DNA from 4 places in the Azospirillum sp. TSH100 genome. Region 4 is predicted to be linked to each of the others. Evidence: predicted binding sites of a transcription regulator. Region 4 holds the regulator's gene; each other region holds the start of a gene.

Region 1 (4,653 bases), on a different replicon from region 4:
CGGTGTGACCGGCGCCGTACCTCGCCACTGCATTGGAGGTATGACCTATCCGAGGCGGTACATCACAAGCGACGACTTCGCAGGCAGCGCTCTTTAAAGGTCGTTAAGGATCCAAACCGCATGATGGTTTCAACGCCATCTTGCTCACGGAGCCGCAGGTCATGTCGATCTACAACGCCGCCTCGTTCGAAGCCGTCCCCTCCGCCGAGCCGAAGGTCCGCAAGATGACCGGCCTGCCGCGTCTGGCCGTGTGGACGGTGATGATCGGCACGCCGTGGGTGGTGATCGTGGAAGCGGTGCGCCTGATCTTTTAAAGAACCGGCGCACCTTCTTCACAGCATTATTGGGCCGGCGCCACCCAGGGCTCCAATGCACCGATCTTCTTGGCCCGCTTCTCGTCTGCCGACAGTTTGAAGTTATGCCCGTAGGGCGCGCTCTCGAACGAGCCGTAGCCGGGATTGGCCAGCATCAGCCAGTCACGCCCGAAATGCTCCTTCGCCGCTTCGAACGCCTTCAGGCGGTCCGCCTCGCTGCCGTTATAGGCATCGCTGAAATCGCCGAAATTGTCGCCGAACAGCAGGACGATCCGGTAATCCTTGGCGATGTAGGCGCGGCGTGTCCCCTTCGCCGAGCCCCAGTCCGGCTTTTCCTTCGACATCAGGAAGGTGTCGACGTTGCCGCCCATCGGGAAGCCCAGCGCCTGCGCGTTGCGGCGGGTCGGCTCCTCCTGGTCGGCGTTGCGATTGGTGACGTAGAAGACCTTCACCCCTTTCGATTCGGCATATTGGGTGAACTCCACGGCACCCGGTACCGCCGTCGCCTTTTCCGCCTTCACCCAGGCATCCCAGGTCTTGGGCGAGAATTCGCCGTTGGTGGTGACCAGCCCGGCCTGATAGGCGGAGTTGTCCATCGCCGTCTCGTCCAGGTCCAGCACCACGGCCGGCGGCAGGTCCTGGTAATTGCCGGTCTGCTCGGTCGCCGCAGTCCAGTTCCTGTCGGCCAGCGCCTTGTCCAGCTGGATCCTGCCCAGTGCATAGACCGCCAACGCGTTCGCCTTGTATTCAACCGAGCGCTGCATCCACAGCTCGGCGTTCAGCAGATCGCTTTGCGGCACCGGATCCGCCGCCAAGGCGGGGCCGGCCAGAAGGGAAAGGGCAACCGCACCGGACAGCAGCGACCAGCGCCCGGAACAGGCGGAATTGCGCATCGACTCACCCATCCATCAAGTGTCATGGAACTGTCATCGAAGCACAGATTCGGCTGCTTGGCGACGGTCTCGTGACGCTTGCGTCAAGCCATCCGGGTACGCTCGCGTCACGCCGTCCTGCGGCACCCGGCTAGGCAGTCTGGGGAATGGCGCTCTGCGGCATTGGGGGCAGCGCCGGGATCGCCTCCACCCGTTCCAGCCAGCGGCGGACGGCCGGATAAGGATCGAGCGGGATGCGGCCTTCCGGAGCGCGGGCGACGTAGGCATAGCAGGCAATGTCAGCGATGGTCGGCCGTACCGCCGCCAGCCAGTAGCGCCCGTCCAGATGGCTGTCCATGAAGCGCAGGACGCGCTCCGCGACCCTCTGCGCATCGGTCAGCGAACCGGCCCCGCCCCACAGCGTCAGGATGCGCGCCAGTGCCGGTCCGAAGCGCAGGTCGCCGGCGGCGATCGACAGCCAGCGCTGCACCTGGGCTGCCTCTTCCGGCACCTTCGGATTCCACAGGCCGGAACCGTCGTAGCGGTCGGCGAGATAGACCAGAATGGCGACGGAGTCCGGCAGGACCAGATCGCCGTCGACCAGCACCGGAATCTGCCCGAAGGGATTCAGGGCAAGGAAGCTCTCCGACCGCCGCACCTCCGCATTCGCTTCGACATAGCGGTATGGCAGGCCGAGGATGTTCAGGAAGGCCTCCACCCGGTGGGCATGCCCCGACAGCGGCGTGCCGTAGAGCGTGATGGCGGGATCGGCGCTGATGCTCATGGAAGGGCTCCTCTTTTCAGTCGATCGCGGTTGCCAGACAGCCAACCACTTGCGTCTTTCTGCAGGAACGCGCTTTCATCGAAAGGTTCTCTTTCAGGAACTGGAACAATCGTGGACCGGCTGGACGAACTGGCGACCTTCGTCGCGATCCTGGAGGCCGGCAGCCTCGCCGGGGCGGCCAAGCGGCTGCGGCGGTCTGCTCCCGCCGTCACCCGCGCGCTGTCGGGGCTGGAGGAGCGGCTCGGTCTGCGGCTGATCGAGCGGACCACCCGCAACCTCGCTCCGACCGACGCCGGCCGCCGGCTGGCCGAGCAGGCCCGCCGGCTGCTGGCCGACTATGACGAGGCGCTGGCCGCCACCGGCACCGACCGGCCGCTGCGCGGACGGTTGCGCGTCACCGCACCGGTGATGTTCGGGCGCAAGCATGTGACGCCGCTGGTCCTCGACTTCATGCGGGAGTTCCCCGACATCCGGGTCGAGCTGGTGCTGTCCGACGGCAACCTCGACCTGATCGAGGAGGAGCTGGATGTGGCGATCCGCATCGGCCCGCTGCCCGACTCCGGCCTCGTCGCCCGGCGGGTTGGGCAGGTCGGGCGCTATCTGGTCGCCAGCCCCGGCTATCTGGCGCGGCGCGGCTCGCCGGCGATGCTGGAGGATTTGTCCCGCCACGACCTCATCCTGACCACCGCCCGGCCCGGCCCGCTAGACTGGCGCTTTCTGGCCGATGGGCGGGAGCGGGTGTTGCGGGTCACCCCGAAGCTGGCGGTCAGCCACATCGAGCCGGCCCTGCTCGCCGCGCGTGACGGGCACGGCATCGCCCGCCCGCTGTCCTATCAGGCGGCCGACGACCTCGCCGCCGGCACTCTGGTGCGGCTGATGCCGGATACCGAGCCGGCGCCGATCCCGGTTCATGTCGTGGTGCCGACGGCAAGGCTGATGCCCGGCCGGGTGCGCGTCTTTCTCGACCATGCGGTCCAGGGGCTGTCGGCGCTGGAGGTGCTGCGCGCCTGACCAGGGAGCGGGCGGGGATGCGGGGAAAATCGTTCGCATCACTGCTCGACAGCGCAATGATCCACCGCGGAACCCGGCCCGATCGGCATTTTCCGACCGTACATTCGCCGCGCTCGGCGGCATACTGGTGCACTCCCGGTGTGGAGCGCCGACCGGCAGGCCGGCCACGGCGAAGAACGATAGAAACGACCAACGACAGGGGTTCAGGATGAGGGTATTTCTGACGGCGGCCGCGATGCTCGCCACGACTGCCATTGCTACCATCACCGTGGTTCCGACGGCCTGGGCCGCCGACAGCGTGCTTCAGGCGATCAAGCAGGCCGGCGTCGTCCGGGTCGGGACGACCGGCGATTACAAGCCCTTCAGCTACAAGGGCGCCGATGGCGCGCTGGTTGGTGCCGACATCGAGATGGCGAAGGAACTGGCCTCGACGCTGGGCGTCCGGGTGGAATTCGTCCAGACCAGCTGGAAGACGCTGATGGACGACTTCAAGGCCGAGAAGTTCGACATCGCGTTGGGCGGCATCACCGTCAATCCCGACCGCGCCGCCGTCGGCGACTTCTCCGTTCCCAACGTCAGCGACGGCAAGCGGCCGATCGCGCGCTGCGCCGACAAGGAGAAATTCACGACCGTCGAGAAGATCGACCAGCCCACCACCCGCGTCGTCGTCAACCCCGGCGGCACCAACGAGAAATTCGCCCGCGCCAATTTCACCAAGGCGCCGATCGAGGTCTGGCCCGACAACAAGACCATCCATGCGCAGATCGCCGCCGACAAGGCCGACGTCATGGTCACCGACGGCATCGAAGTCGACATGCAGGCGAAGCTGAACCCCGGCGTTCTCTGCGCCGTTCCGGTCGCCACGCCCTTCACCCATTTCGAGAACGCCTATCTGCTGCGCAAGGATCCGGAGCTGAAGCAGGCCGTCGACGCCTGGATGACCAAGGCGCTGTCCAGCGGACTGTGGAAAGCCAAGCTCGACGCCGCCATGCAGTAAGCGGCTTTACGGGTCGCGGGCGACGCGGAGGCCGTAGGCGGCATAGCCGCTCTCCGCCGCGTCTGCCCGCCGCACCGCCGAACGGACGTAGCGCGGGTTGCTGTGCCACGCCCCGCCACGCATCATCCGCCGGGAGCAGCGCCCGCCGGACTTGTCTTCGGCCTGACTGTCCTCCGCGCAGTCCTCCACCCACTGCCAGACATTGCCCAGCATGTCGTAAAGGCCGAAAGCGTTGGCGTGGTAGCTGCCGACCGGTGAGGTGAACAGGGCGCCGTCCCGGCAGTTCGCCACCTCCCAGTCGGTGAAGCGGTCCTTTGCCGTCAGGTCGGCGCCGTTGGCAGCGTCGCAGCCCTTCGCAGGGTCATCCCCCCACCAGCGGGCGGTCCGGCTGCCGGCGCGGGCGGCATATTCCCATTCGGTCTCGGTCAACAGGCGATAGTGCTCGCCGGTCCTCCGGCTGAGCCAGTCGACATAGGCACTGGCGTCGTACCAGCTGACGCAGACCGCCGGGTCGTCGTTGGTCTGGCCGAAGCCCGGCCGCCGCCAGGAGAAGTGCCAGCGCGGCAGCAACTCCGTCTCTCCGGCATAGCCGCGGCAGACCGTCCGCGGCCGGTAGCCGCTGTCCTCGATGAAGCGGGCATATTCGCCGCGGGTCACCGGATATCTGCCGACGGC
Region 2 (4,653 bases), 1.3 Mb from region 4:
TTGTCGCGCCCCTTGGCGTCCTCCGGCGGCTTCACAGTCTTGCCGAGCTTCGCCATCCGTGCCGACAGCCAGCCGCCGGCCAGCGTCGTGACCGGTGCCGACAGCGCCATTCGCCGATCGCCGTCGGCGTCCGACAGCCAGCGGCCATGTTCCAGCCATGCGGCGAGGCTCAGGACCATGGTGGTGCAGCCGGGGGCCAGGATCGCCGCCATGGCCTCCCGCGCCGGACCGGCGCCGGCGGACCGGGCCAGCGCCGCCAGCCGCTCCAGCGCCGCGCGGTCGATCGTCGAGGCGGCCTTTGGATCGGCGAGAAGCGGGTCGATGACGCCGGACAACAGAACGTCCCAGCCACGGGCCGGCCCCAGCCGCTTGGCCAGCGCGCGGCTTTCCTCGACCAGCCGGTCGGCCTCGGGCGAGGCGACATGCGGCGCGAAAAGCCGATGGGCGATGCGCAGCCGGCGCAGCGCCACGCGCATGCGGTGCAGCCCCTCGACGTCGGCACCGCCCAGCGCGCAGGATTCGTTGGCAAGGAACTGGCGCAACGCCTGACGCAGGATGTGGCGATAAGCCTCCGCCACCGTGGTCAGCGGCGACAGACCAAGCGGTTCGGCTTCCACCGGTCCCGGCGCCTTGCCGGTGACCAGCCGCAGACCGGCCTCCGCCTTGCTGTCGGTGCCGATCCGCATTGGAATGGCCGCTTGCAGGGTCAGCGCCAGATCGAACAGGCTGGCGACCTTGCCCGCCTTCAGTTCCAGTTCGACTTCGCTGATCGGCAGGGACTCGCCACCGGCATAGATGCCGCCGTCATCCACCGCCAGTTCGACCGCCGTCAGCGGATCGGGACGCAGCAGAAGGGTGGTGCGGCGGAAATCGGTGATGAACAGGCAGTCCAGCGCGTCGAGCGCCGCCGCCGGCACAAGTCCGGCGACGCCTGGATCGGTCAACGCACCGATATCGACCGCCTCGCCGGCAACGATCCAGTCCCACTCCCGTCGCACCGCGACCGCGGCGGAATCGCCTGGGCTGGCGCTGTTGACCGTCTTCAAGGTCTGGACGAAGCGGTCGCCCTCCTGCCGGACGCGCAAGGCCACGCCGTTGGCGGCGAGCTTCAGGTCCGGCGTGTCGAAATAGGCGGTGCGCAGCCTCTGTGTCGCCGCCGGGCCATCGGCAATCGCCACCAGCCCCGGCAGCGCCGCCACCCGTGCCAGATCCGCCGGCGCCGCATGCAGCTTCAGCTCCACCTCGCGGAAGGCGGGTGTGGAGGGCTGCGCATCGGGAACAGGCTGCTGGCTGCCGGGCGGTGCCGTGGGGGGGCTGACGGGGGTCAAGGGGCGGCTTCCTCCCGAATCCGGCCGGGGAACGGCGTGGAACTGTTCAGGTGGATCCGTGGATACCCCAACCGCCGCCGCAGGTTAAGAGAGTTTACGCGGTTGCACAAAATCCGCCAGCCGGCCGGCACCCAGTTCGAGGTGTGCCCAATGCAGCGTCTCGAAGACCAGGACGGCGCAGGTGCCGGTCGGGAACTTGTCGGTTAGGTCATGGCGGAGACCATGATCGCCGCTGCCGGTCAGGGCATTCGCCAGCTCGTGCAGGTCGGGGTTGTGCGCCACCAGCATCAGGCCGGTCGCAGAATCCGGCGCGTCGCGCAGCCGTTCCAGCAGCGTACGGGCGCCGCACAGATACAGGCCCCGTTCATGCTCCACCGGCGGATAGGGGGCACCCATGGCCATCATCACCCGCTTGCGAGTTTCCACCGCCCGCAAGGCGGTCGAACAGAGAACGAGGTCGATGTGCGCGTGATGCTTGCCCAGATAGGCGCCGACCAGGGTCGCCGCCTTTTCCCCACGGGCGTTCAGCGGACGGTCGTGATCGCCCAGCGACGGATCGTCCCAGGAGGATTTGGCGTGGCGCAGCAGGAACAGCGTCTTCATGGAGGAAATCGGCCGTCAGGGGAGGGGCGGGGAGGGAGAGTGCGCAGTCTTTAACCAAATGGGAGTCCTGAAACCGTAACGCATATGGGATACTCTGTCTGCCCACCATATAACCGGTGTCGGCACCGCCCAAAAGCGGCTGACGGCGTTCGGGGTTTCAAGATTTCAGAGGTCGACGTGACGCATCTCCAGGAACTCGATTCGGTCGGTATCGAGCCAAACGCTCCGGAACGCTTCATCAACCGTGAGCTTTCGTGGCTGGCCTTCAACCAGCGCGTTCTGGACGAGGCGGCCAACCCGCACCACCCGCTTCTGGAGCGGCTGCGCTTCCTGTCGATCTCCGCCAGCAATCTCGACGAATTCTACATGGTCCGCGTCGCCGGCCTGAAAGGGCAGGTGGCCGCCGGCGTGAAGGCGCCCAGCCCTGAGAATCTGACGCCCGCTCAGCAGCTCGTGGCCGTGAAACAGCGCATTGCGGCGCTGATGGACAGCCAGCAGACGATGTGGCGCTCGCTGAAGGGCGAACTGCGCGATGCCGGCATCTCGGTCGTCGATCCGGCCGACCTCAGCGAAGGCGAACTGGATTGGCTGGAAGCCAAGTTCCTGGACGACATCTTCCCGATTCTGACGCCGATCGCCGTCGACCCGGCCCACCCCTTCCCGTTCCTGCCGAATCTCGGCTTCTCGCTGGCGCTTCAGCTGCACGATCCGGTCAAGGGCCGGCACATCGACGCGCTTGTGCCGCTGCCGACGCAGCTGGAGCGGTTCCTGCGCCTGCCGGGATCGGACATCCGCTTCATCCAGTTGGAAAAGGTGGTGATGCAGTTCATCGACCGCCTGTTCCCTCCGTTCCAGGTCAAGGCGCACGGCGTCTTCCGCGTGCTGCGCGACAGCGAAATCGAAATCGAGGAAGAGGCCGAAGACCTCGTCCGCACCTTTGAAAGCGCGCTGAAGCGCCGCCGCCGCGGCAGCGTGATCCGGCTCGCCACCGACAGCGGCATGGCGGCCGACCTGCGCGAGTTCCTGCGGCATGAGCTGAATGTCGCGTCGGACGACGTCTTCATCCTGGACGGGCTGATCGGCCTGACCGACACCAAGCAGTTGATCGTCGACGAGCGGCCGGATCTGGTCTTCCGCCCCTTCAACGCCCGTTTCCCGGAGCGGATCCGCGATTTCGGCGGGGATTGCTTCGCCGCGATCCGCCACAAGGACATCGTCGTCCATCACCCCTACGAATCCTTCGACGTGGTGGTGCAGTTCATCCGTCAGGCAGCGCGCGATCCGCAGGTGGTCGCCATCAAGCAGACGCTCTACCGCACCAGCAAGGACAGCCCGATCGTCGCCGCCCTGATCGAGGCGGCGGAGGCCGGCAAGTCGGTGACGGCGCTGGTCGAACTGAAGGCCCGATTCGACGAGGAGGCGAACATCCGCTGGGCGCGCGATCTGGAACGCGCCGGCGCCCAGGTGGTCTACGGCTTCGTCGACCTGAAGACGCACGCCAAGGTGTCGCTGGTGGTGCGGCGCGAGAAGAGGGCGTTGCGCAGCTACGTCCACTTCGGCACCGGCAACTATCACCCGATCACCGCCAAGGTCTACACCGACCTGTCCTTCTTCACCTGCGACCCGGCGCTGTGCCACGATGCCGCCGTCATGTTCAACTTCATGACCGGCTATGCCACGCCGAAGGTGCTGGAAAAGATCGCCATCGCGCCGATCACCCTGCGCCAGCGCCTGTCCGACCTGATCGAGGCGGAGATCGCCCATGCCGCCGCCGGCCGTCCGGCGTCGATCTGGGTGAAGCTGAACTCCCTGGTCGATCCGGTCATCATCGACAAGCTGTACAAGGCCTCGCAGGCCGGCGTTCAGATCGACATGATCATCCGCGGCATCTGCTGCCTGCGGCCGGGCGTGAAGGGCCTGTCGGAGAACATCCGCGTGCGCAGCATCGTCGGCCGATTCCTTGAGCATGGCCGCGTCATCTGCTTCGGCAACGGCCATCCAATGCCCAGCAATCAGGCGAAGGTGTTCATCTCCTCGGCCGACTGGATGACCCGCAACCTGGACCGCCGCATCGAAACCCTGGTTCCCATCGAGAATCCGACGGTGCATGAACAGGTGCTCGACCAGATCATGGTCGCCAACATGAAGGACGACGCAAGCACCTGGAAGCTGGGCCCCGATGGCGTGTACCATCGTATCAAGGCTGGCCCGGACGCATTCAGCGCCCATAATTACTTCATGACCAACCCCAGCCTGTCCGGCCGGGGCAGCGCGCTCAGCAGCAAGCGCACGCCGCCGCGGCTGATGCTGCACACGGTGTCCTGAGGGCGGGTGACGGGAGCGAGAGTATGAGCAAGGACAAACGCGCCGCCGCCTTCCCGGGCGACGTTGGGCAGGCGGGCGTCGGCGGAATCGGCATGGCCGCTTCCGCCGAGCGTGTCGGCGTGATCGATATCGGGTCGAACTCCATCCGTCTCGTCGTCTATGACGGGCTGACCCGGTCGCCGCTCGCCCTGTTCAATGAGAAAGTGTTGTGCGGTCTGGGCCGTGGCGTTGAAAAAGCGGGCGTACTGAACCCCGACGGCGTCGCCCAGGGCCTGGCGGCGCTGGAGCGCTTCGCCACGCTGGCCCAGGGCATGCGCGTCGGCCGTCTGGACGTGATTGCGACCGCCGCGGTGCGCGACGCCCGCGATGGGGCGGCTTTCGTCGACGCCATCCGCCG
Region 3 (4,653 bases), on a different replicon from region 4:
TGCCACGCTGATCGACAGCAACCGCCGCACCGGCGCCGCTTTGACCGCCATGGTCGACGGGCTGGTCCAGGCGGCGCAGACGGCGACGGCCGATGGCGCCGCCGCAGCCCATGAGGCGCTGGAGCGTACCAACCAAGTGCAGATCATGCTGGCGACCGCCGGCGTGCTGCTGGCCGGGCTGATCGTCTCGCTCTATGTTGGGCGCCGGGTCGTCGGCCGGATGGAGGCGTTGGCCGACGCCATGCGCCGGGTCGCCGGCGGCGACCTGACGGTGGAGCAGAAGGCCGACGGCAACGACGAGATCACCGACATGGCCCGTGCCCTGTTCGTCTTCATCGCCAACGCCCGTGCCATGGAAGAAGCGCACGAGAAGGTGGAGATCGAGCGCCGCAACGCCGCGTCGGCCCGCCGCACCAGCATGCTGGAGATCGCCGACCAGTTCGAGCGCAACGTGCTGAGCAGCGTCGAGACGCTGGCCGACGCCGCCCGCCAGATGGCCGCCCGTGCCCGCTCGCTGACCGACATCGCCGCCAATGCCAACGACCGTGCCGAGGCCGCGATGCAGCTGTCCGGCGAGATGGCGGCGGGGATTCAGCAGGTGGCGACCGCTGCCTCGGAAATCTCGCAGTCCATCGCCGAGATCAGCAAGCGCACCGGCGAATCGGCCCGCATCATCGGCGACACCGCCGCCGGGGCGGAGCAGGTCAAGGCGACCGTTGCCGACCTGTCGAGCACGGCGGGGGAGATCGGCACCGTCGTCGGCCTGATCGACGAGATCGCCGGTCAGACCAACCTGTTGGCGCTGAACGCCACCATCGAGGCGGCGAGGGCAGGGGAGATGGGCCGCGGTTTTGCCGTCGTCGCCGGCGAGGTCAAGGCGCTTGCCGGCCAGACCGCCCAGGCCACCGCCGAGATCGCCCGCCAGATCGCCGCCACCCAGGCGGCCAGCCGCCAGACGGCGGAGGTCGTCGCGACCATGACCGGCAGCGTCCAGCGCATCGAATCCAACGCCTCGGCCATCGCCGCAGCGGTGGAGGAGCAGGCGACCATCACGTCGAGCATCGTCGACAGCTCCCACCGTGTCGCGGTCGGCACCCAGGCGGCGTCTGACCATGTCGCCGGCCTGTCTGAGGCCGCCGCCAAGGTGCGCGCCCAGGCCGGCGACGTGCTGCATGTGGCGGAAAGCCTGTCGCACGAGGCGACCAGCCTCGGCTCCGCCGTGCATCTGTTCCTCCAGGAAATCCGGGCCGCGCGATGAGTCCCGCGCTGCATCCGCGGTCCCGGCCGTCAACGGGTCGGTTTCATAAAACTGACACGTAAACAAAACAAACCCGTCATCGGCGGCGGCTATGGTCACCGCGACGAAGAAGGCGGGTTACGACCTCCGGCCAAGGCCGGGCTTTTGCGAAAACCCAACGAAACCGTCCAAACCTATCGGGAGTTTAGCCGTGAAAACCATGACCTCGGCGTTCGTTCGCTGCGCCGCCTTCGGTGCCCTGGCCGTTCTGTCCGTGTCGGTCGCCCCGCTGTCGGTCGCCTCGGCCGCCGACATCTCCGGCGCCGGCGCCACCTTCCCGTACCCGATCTATGCCAAGTGGGCTGACGCCTACAAGAAGGAGACCGGCACGGGCCTGAACTACCAGTCGATCGGTTCGGGCGGCGGCATCAAGCAGATCAAGGCCAAGACGGTCACCTTCGGCGCCTCGGACATGCCGCTGAAGCCGGAAGAGCTGGAGCAGGCCGGTCTGATCCAGTTCCCGATGATCATGGGCGGCGTGGTTCCGGTCGTGAACCTGAAGGGCATCAAGGCCGGCGAGGTCAAGCTGTCGGGTACCGTTCTCGCCAACATCTACATGGGCGAGATCACCAAGTGGAACGACCCGCAGATCAAGGCGCTGAACCCCGACGTCAACCTGCCGAACACCGCCATCGCCCCGGTCTACCGCTCTGACGGGTCGGGCACCAACTTCCTGTTCACCGACTACCTGTCGAAGACCAGCCCGAAGTTCAAGACCCAGATCGGCGCCAACACCTCCGTCCAGTGGCCGGCCGGCATCGGCGCCAAGGGCAACGAGGGCGTGGCCAACATGGTCAAGCAGACGGACGGCTCGATCGGCTACGTCGAATACGCCTACGCCAAGCAGAACAACATCACCCACCTCGACCTGCAGAACAAGGACGGCAAGACCGTCTCGCCGAAGATCGAGGCCTTCCAGGCCGCCGCCGCCAACGCCGACTGGGCCAACAGCAAGGGCTACTACGTCCTGCTGACCGACGAGCCGGGTGCGGAGAGCTGGCCGATCACCGGCGCCAGCTTCATCCTGATGTACAAGGCTCCGCAGGACGCCGCGTCTTCGGCCGAAGCGCTGAAGTTCTTCGACTGGGCCTATAAGAACGGTTCCAAGATGGCGACCGAGCTGGACTATGTCCCGATGCCGGACGCCGTGGTGTCGCTGGTCCAGAAGACCTGGGCCCAGACCATCCAGGCCGACGGCAAGCCGGTCTGGACCGCGTCGGCCAAGTAACGACGGCCACCCCGACCTCGGGCGGGCCGCCTGTCGGACCGCCTGGGGGCATGATCGCCGGAGGGGACGGAAATTGCGCCGTCCCCTCCGCACGCCTCACGGAGCGGCCATGACCGAGATCGCGCTGACCTTGACCGACGCACACGCTTCCACCGCCCGACGGGCCCGCCGCCAGCGCCTGCAGGACGCGGTTTTCCGCAATGCCACCCTTGCATTCGCGCTGCTGGTCCTGCTGATCCTGGGCGGCGTCACGGTTTCCCTGATCGACGGCGCGCTGCCGGCACTCCGCGCGTTCGGCTTCGGTTTCGTCGCCACCGAAGTCTGGAACCCGGTTTCCGAGCAGTTCGGCGCGCTCGCCCCCATTTACGGCACCCTGGTGACCTCGGTCATCGCCATGGCTGTCGGCATTCCCGTCAGCTTCGGCATCGCCCTGTTCATCACCGAGATGTGCCCAGCCTGGCTGAAGCGCCCGCTCGGAGTCGCCATCGAGCTGCTCGCCGGCATTCCCAGCATCATCTACGGCATCTGGGGTCTGTTCGTCTTCGCCCCCTTCATGCAGTCGACCGTCCAGCCCTTCCTGATCGCCACGCTGGGCCAGATTCCCGGCCTCGGGAACCTGTTCATGGGACCGCCCTACGGCATCGGCATCCTGACCGCCGGCCTGATCCTGGGCATCATGGTGCTGCCCTTCATCACCTCCATCACCCGCGACGTCTTCGAGACGGTGCCGCCGATGGTGCGTGAGTCGGCCTATGGGCTGGGCGCCACCACCTGGGAGGTGGTGTGGAACGTCGTGCTGCCCTACACCCGCACCGGCGTCGTCGGCGGCGTCATGCTGGGGCTGGGCCGCGCGCTGGGCGAGACGATGGCGGTGACCTTCGTCATCGGCAACGCGCACCGCATCAGTTCCTCGATCATGGCGCCGGGCACGACGATCTCGGCCTCCATCGCCAACGAATTCACCGAGGCGGTCGGCGACGTCTACACTTCGTCGCTGGTGGCGCTGGGCCTGATCCTGTTCCTGATCACCTTCACCGTGCTGTCGATCGCGAAGCTGATGCTGCTGCGCCTCCAGCGCAAGGCCGGAGTCTGAGGCCCATGACAATGTCCAATTCCGCAACGCTGGCGACCCCCATCGGAGGGCTGTATCACCGCCGGCGCATTGCCAATAAAGTGGCGCTGTCCCTGGCGCTGGGCGCTGCCGGCTTCGGCCTGTTCTGGCTGGTCGCCATCCTGTGGACGCTGCTCTACAACGGGCTGTCGGCAATCAACCTCAGCCTGTTCACCGAGAATACCCCGCCGCCGGGCGGGGAGGGCGGCCTGCTGAATGCCATCTTCGGCAGCATCGTCATGACCGCGGTCGCCACCGCGGTCGGCACGCCGGTCGGTGTCATGGCCGGTACCTACCTGGCCGAATTCGGCCGGAATACGAAGCTGGCCGAGGTGGTGCGCTTCATCAACGACGTGCTGCTGAGCGCGCCGTCGATCATGGTCGGCCTGTTCGTCTATGAGGTGCTGGTCGTCCGCATGGGCCATTTCTCGGCCTGGGCCGGCGCCATGGCGCTCGCGGTGCTGGTCATCCCGGTCGTCGTCCGTACGACCGAGGACATGCTGAAGCTGGTGCCCAACAGCCTGCGCGAGGCCGCCGCCGCGCTCGGTGCTCCGCAATGGAAGGTGATCACGATGGTCGCCTACCGTGCCGCCCGCAACGGCATGATCACCGGCATGCTGCTGGCCGTCGCCCGCATCAGCGGCGAGACCGCGCCGCTGCTGTTCACCGCCCTGAACAACCAGTTCTGGAGCGCGGACATGAACGCGCCGATGGCCAACCTGCCGGTGGTCATCTTCCAGTACGCGATGTCGCCCTACGAGGACTGGCGCCAGCTGGCCTGGGGCGGCGCGCTGCTGATCACGGTCGCCATCCTGCTCCTCAACATCGGCGCCCGGCTGCTGGCCGGTCTCGGCACGACGAGAAAGTAACCATGACGATGACCCACATGGACGCCAACAGCCCCGCCCACGGCAGCCACCAGATGCCCCCCGGCATGATGGCCGGGACCGCCGCGGACCGCCCCATCGCCGGCGCCGGGCTGCCCGAGAAGATCAGCGTCCGGAACCTGGAATTCTT
Region 4 (4,653 bases):
GAACCCCAGACATCTGACAAGAGACGCCTGATCGGACAAGCATCCGATCGAGCAGCAGCCGCCCGGAAGCCCCGCTTCCGGGCGGTTTTCTTTTGTGCGGCTTTTCTCAGGACTCCACGGTCACCGGGTCGCCCACGGCCAGTCCCAGCATCAGGTCGGCACGCCCACGGTTGACGGCGATCTCCGCCAGCCCGTTGGAGTTCTCGTACCACAGCGGCTCTCCCGGCCCGACGGCGCCGAAGGTACGGGCGTGGGTGACACGGGCACCGCCGGCGGTCAGCACCGCATCGGCGGGCAGGGTGGCTGCCCGTATCCCGGTCATGGCGTTGCCGTAAATATCGACATAGACGATGCGTTGCAGCTCGTCCGGCCAGTCCGGTCGGTCGATGGCGGCTGGATCGAGCGGGCTGCGCTCGACCGGGCGGCCGGTGGCGAGGCTGGCGGCGACGGGAGCGAACAGGTCCCGGCCATGGAAGCTGGCGGACAGCCGGTCCGGGATCCAGTCGATCTTCCAGGCGTTTAGCGACGTTGCACGGCGGGCGACCAAAGCGAACAGGCCGTTGTCGGGACCGACGAACCAGCGCCCATCGGCCTCCACCATCACCGGCCGCCGGTCGGTGCCGACACCTGGATCGACGACGCAGAGAAAGACGCTGCCTGCGGGAAAGGCCGGGGCGTAGCCGGCCAGCAGATAGGCCGAAAGCTGCGGGTCGAAGGCGGGAGCGTCGGCGAACAGGTCGATGGCCGGAACGGCGGGTGCCTGTTGCGCCAGCACCGCCTTCATCTGGCCAGTATAGGGGCCGGAAAGCCCGAAATCGGTGAAGACCAGGATCATCGGGGGCATGGGGGCAGTCTCACCAGTGCTGCGGTGGTCCGGCCCCCATCCTACCCCGCACTCACACCGACTTGGTATCCAGCGCATAGCCGGCCGACCGCACGGTGCGGATCAGGTCCAGCTCGTCCTCCTCGTTCATCGCCTTGCGCAGGCGGCGGATGTGGACGTCTACCGTACGCGGCTCGACGTACACGTCGTGACCCCACACCAGATCGAGCAGCTGTTCACGCGAGAACACCCGGCCGGGATGCTGCATGAAATGACGCAGCAGGCGGAATTCCGTCGGACCCAAATGGACGTCGCGGCCGTTGCGGCGGACGCGGTGGGCGGCCAGATCCATGGTCACGTCGGCGAAGGTCAGCACCTCGTCGGTCATGCCGGGCGAGGCGCGGCGCAGCACGGCGCGCATGCGGGCGACCAGCTCGGTCGGGGAGAAGGGCTTGGTGATGTAGTCGTCGGCGCCGGAATTCAGGCCGCGCACCCGGTCGCCTTCCTCGCCGCGGGCGGTCAGCATGATGATCGGGATGTCGCGGGTCTTGGCGTTGCGGCGCAACTGGCGGCAGACCTCCAGCCCACTCATCAGCGGCAGCATCCAGTCGAGCAGCACGATGTGCGGCGTCTGTTCGCCGGCGGCCAGCAGGGCCTCCTCGCCGTCGCTGGCGGTGGCGACGCGGAAGCCTTCCTTTTCCAGGTTGTACTTCAGCAGCGTCAGGATGTCGGCCTCGTCCTCGACGATCAGGACGAGCGGCTTCAGGGCCGCATTCATGGTGGCTCCGTTCACAGCGCGCGTCTCGACGTTAACCGGCATGGGACAGCCTTTTCAACAAAGGAGGAGGGGAGGGCACGGACGTAAGGCAGGGCTCAGCCATAGCGGCCGGTGATGTAGCCCTGGGTGCGCTCGTCGCGCGGGTTGGTGAAGATGTCCTCGGTGTCGTCGCACTCCACCATCTCGCCCAGATGGAAGAAGGCGGTGCGCTGCGACACGCGGGCGGCCTGCTGCATGTTGTGGGTGACGATGACGATGGTGTAGTTGGCCCGCAGCTCGTCGATCAGCTCCTCGATGTGGGCGGTCGCGATGGGGTCGAGCGCCGAGCAGGGCTCGTCCATCAGGATCACCTCGGGGCTGACGGCGATGGCGCGGGCGATGCACAGCCGCTGCTGCTGGCCGCCGGACAGGCTGGTGCCGGGTTCGCGCAGCCGGTCCTTCACCTCGCCCCACAGGCCGGCGCGCTTCAGCGAGGTCTGCACCACCTCGTCCAGCTCGTCGCGACCGGAAGCCAGGCCATGGATGCGCGGGCCGTAGGCGACATTGTCGTAGATCGACTTGGGGAAGGGGTTCGGCTTCTGGAACACCATGCCGACGCGGGCGCGCAGCTGCACCGCATCGACCGCCTTGCCATAGACGTCCTCGCCATCGAGCGCGATCCGCCCTTCGACCCGGCAGCCCTCGATGGTGTCGTTCATCCGGTTCAGGCAGCGCAGGAAGGTCGACTTGCCGCAGCCGGATGGGCCGATCAGCGCCAGCACCCGGTTTTCCTGGATGTCGAGGTTGATGCCCTTCAACGCCTGCTTGGCGCCGTAGAACACCGTCACCCCGCGGGCGGTCATCTTGGCGGGCAGGGCGGCGCCGGAACGCTGGCCGGGACGGTCTTCGGCGCGGGGCCGCAGCTTCAGCGGGTTCTGGATACTCATGGCGCTCACCACCGTCTCTCGAAAATCTTGCGCAGGATCACGGCGGCACCGTTCAGCAGGATCAGGACGCCGAGCAGGATCAGGATCGCCGCCGAGGTGCGTTCGGTGAAGGCGCGCTCCGGGCTGTCGGCCCACATGTAGATCTGCACCGGCAGAACCGTGGCGCTGTCGGTCAGCCCGTGGGGGATGTCGACGATGAAGGCGACCATGCCGATCATCAGCAGCGGCGCCGTCTCGCCCAGCGCGCGGGCCATGCCGATGATGGTGCCGGTCAGGATGCCCGGCATCGCCAGCGGCAGCACATGGTGCAGCACCGTCTGCAGCGGCGAGGCGCCGATGCCCAGCGCCGCCTGGCGGATCGACGGCGGCACCGCCTTCAGCGCGACGCGGGACGCGATGATGATGACCGGCAGCGTCATCAGCGCCATCACCAGCCCGCCGACCAGCGGGGCGGAGCGCGGCATGCCGAAGAATCCCAGGAACACGGCCAAACCGAGCAGACCAAAGATGATCGACGGCACCGCGGCGAGGTTGTTGATGTTCACCTCGATCAGGTCGGTCCAGCGGTTCTTCGGCGCGAACTCCTCCAGATAGACCGCGGCGGCAATGCCGGTCGGCACCGACAGCGCCATGGTCACCAGCAGGGTCAGCAGCGAGCCGGCGATGGCGCCGCCGATGCCGGCCTGTTCCGGTTCGCGGCTGTCGCCGGCGGTGAACAGCGTGGTGTTGAAGCCCTGCGCCAGCGTACCGGAGGCCAGCAACGCGTCGGCGGCGGCGATCTTGGAGTCGCTGAGGCCGCGCTCGCTCTCCGGCAGATCGCGGCGGTAGGCGCCCTTCACCAGCTGGTCGATCTGGTCGTCGGCGCGGACCCAGATGGTCCGCGTCGTCCCGGCCATCGCCGGATCCTTGGCGAGCATCGCTTCCAGCTCGTAGGGTGCGCCCGATGACAGCAGGTCGTTCAGCACGCGCTTGCCGGCGCGGTCGGTGACCTGCGGGAACTGGGCGTAGAGCGCCCGGCGCAGCGGGGCCGCATAGTTGCGGTCGGCGACCTCCGCCGGGTCGAGCGTCACCTCCAGCCGGATGCGGGCCTCCAGGAAGGCACTGGCGCCCTTGGCGACGATGGAGCCCAGCAGCAAAACCAGCATCAGCGCCGCCAGCGCCACCGCGGCGGCGCCGGCCAGCCGGAACCGGCGCTCCGCGGCATGGCGGGCGCGCAGGCGACGGGCGAAGGCCTCGCTGCGCAGGCGCGACTTCGGCGCGGTGGAGGAGGTGGGGGAGGGCGTCACGGCCGCCGCGTCCCGCTCGACGAGGTCAGTCATATTTTTCCCGATAGGTCCGGACCACCCGCAGGGCGACCATGTTGAGGCAGAGCGTGACGAGGAACAGCACGAGGCCGAGGCCGAAGGCCGACAGCGTCTTCGGGCTGTCGAACTCCTGGTCGCCGACCAGCAGCGTGGCAATCTGGGTGGTGACGGTGGTGACCGCCTGCAACGGGTTGGCGGTCAGGTTGGCGGTCAGGCCCGACGCCATGGTGACGATCATCGTCTCGCCGATGGCGCGGCTGACCGCCAGCATAACCGCGGCGACGATGCCGGGCAGCGCCGCCGGCAGCACCACCTGCCTGATCGTCTCCGACTTGGTGGCGCCGAGGCCGTAGGAGCCGTCGCGCAAGCTCTGCGGCACCGCGTTGATGACGTCGTCCGACAGCGAGCTGACGAAGGGAATGATCATCACCCCCATGACGATGCCGGCGGCCAGCGCTGATTCCGAACTGACATCCAGCCCCAGCGCCTCGCCGACCGAACGCACGAAGGGCGCCATCGTCAGCGCGGCGAAGAAGCCGTAGACCACCGTCGGGATGCCGGCCAGGATCTCCAGCGCCGGCTTCAGCCAAGTGCGCACGCCGCGCCCGGCATATTCGGACATGTAGATCGCCGCCATCAGCCCGACCGGCACTGCCACCGCCATGGCGATGACGGTGATGAGAAGCGTGCCGGCGAACAGCGGGATCGCGCCGAAGGAGCCGCTGGACCCAACCTGATCGGCCCGCATCGCCATCTGCGGGCTCCAATGGGTGCCGAACAGGAAGTCGAGCGGCGAGACGACGCTGAAGAAGCGCAGCGCCT

Evidence for each region. Region 4 encodes PhoB, which activates phosphate uptake and scavenging genes when phosphate is short. Its sites were predicted from a motif close to TNTCATAAAACTGTCA; they were not measured.
Region 1: E6C72_RS15285 (5'-nucleotidase, lipoprotein e(P4) family) is a predicted target of PhoB. The motif match lies at 1,228-1,243, and genes of this name have one in related genera.
Region 2: E6C72_RS10520 (RNA degradosome polyphosphate kinase) is a predicted target of PhoB. The motif match lies at 1,995-2,010, and genes of this name have one in related genera.
Region 3: pstS (phosphate ABC transporter substrate-binding protein PstS) is a predicted target of PhoB. The motif match lies at 1,300-1,315, and genes of this name have one in related genera.

Annotation. Positions count from the first base shown of each region.
Region 1 covers NZ_CP039635.1:602,247-606,899, reverse strand. Annotated here, with positions in the region: gene urtE (urea ABC transporter ATP-binding subunit UrtE) at 1-8, shown strand, start outside; gene E6C72_RS31785 (hypothetical protein) at 162-314, shown strand; gene E6C72_RS15285 (5'-nucleotidase, lipoprotein e(P4) family) at 341-1,219, opposite strand; gene E6C72_RS15280 (glutathione S-transferase family protein) at 1,338-1,970, opposite strand; gene E6C72_RS15275 (LysR family transcriptional regulator) at 2,082-2,981, shown strand; gene E6C72_RS15270 (transporter substrate-binding domain-containing protein) at 3,190-3,978, shown strand; gene E6C72_RS15265 (formylglycine-generating enzyme family protein) at 3,985-4,653, opposite strand, start outside.
Region 2 covers NZ_CP039634.1:2,226,958-2,231,610, forward strand. Annotated here, with positions in the region: gene E6C72_RS10510 (CYTH and CHAD domain-containing protein) at 1-1,328, opposite strand, end outside; gene E6C72_RS10515 (histidine phosphatase family protein) at 1,413-1,931, opposite strand; gene E6C72_RS10520 (RNA degradosome polyphosphate kinase) at 2,109-4,256, shown strand; gene E6C72_RS10525 (Ppx/GppA family phosphatase) at 4,280-4,653, shown strand, end outside.
Region 3 covers NZ_CP039639.1:329,956-334,608, forward strand. Annotated here, with positions in the region: gene E6C72_RS32675 (methyl-accepting chemotaxis protein) at 1-1,258, shown strand, start outside; gene pstS (phosphate ABC transporter substrate-binding protein PstS) at 1,458-2,525, shown strand; gene pstC (phosphate ABC transporter permease subunit PstC) at 2,635-3,618, shown strand; gene pstA (phosphate ABC transporter permease PstA) at 3,624-4,505, shown strand; gene pstB (phosphate ABC transporter ATP-binding protein PstB) at 4,559-4,653, shown strand, end outside.
Region 4 covers NZ_CP039634.1:946,418-951,070, reverse strand. Annotated here, with positions in the region: gene E6C72_RS04590 (Bax inhibitor-1/YccA family protein) at 1-2, shown strand, start outside; gene E6C72_RS04585 (S-adenosyl-l-methionine hydroxide adenosyltransferase family protein) at 107-835, opposite strand; gene phoB (phosphate regulon transcriptional regulator PhoB) at 897-1,601, opposite strand; gene pstB (phosphate ABC transporter ATP-binding protein PstB) at 1,697-2,527, opposite strand; gene pstA (phosphate ABC transporter permease PstA) at 2,533-3,846, opposite strand; gene pstC (phosphate ABC transporter permease subunit PstC) at 3,839-4,653, opposite strand, start outside.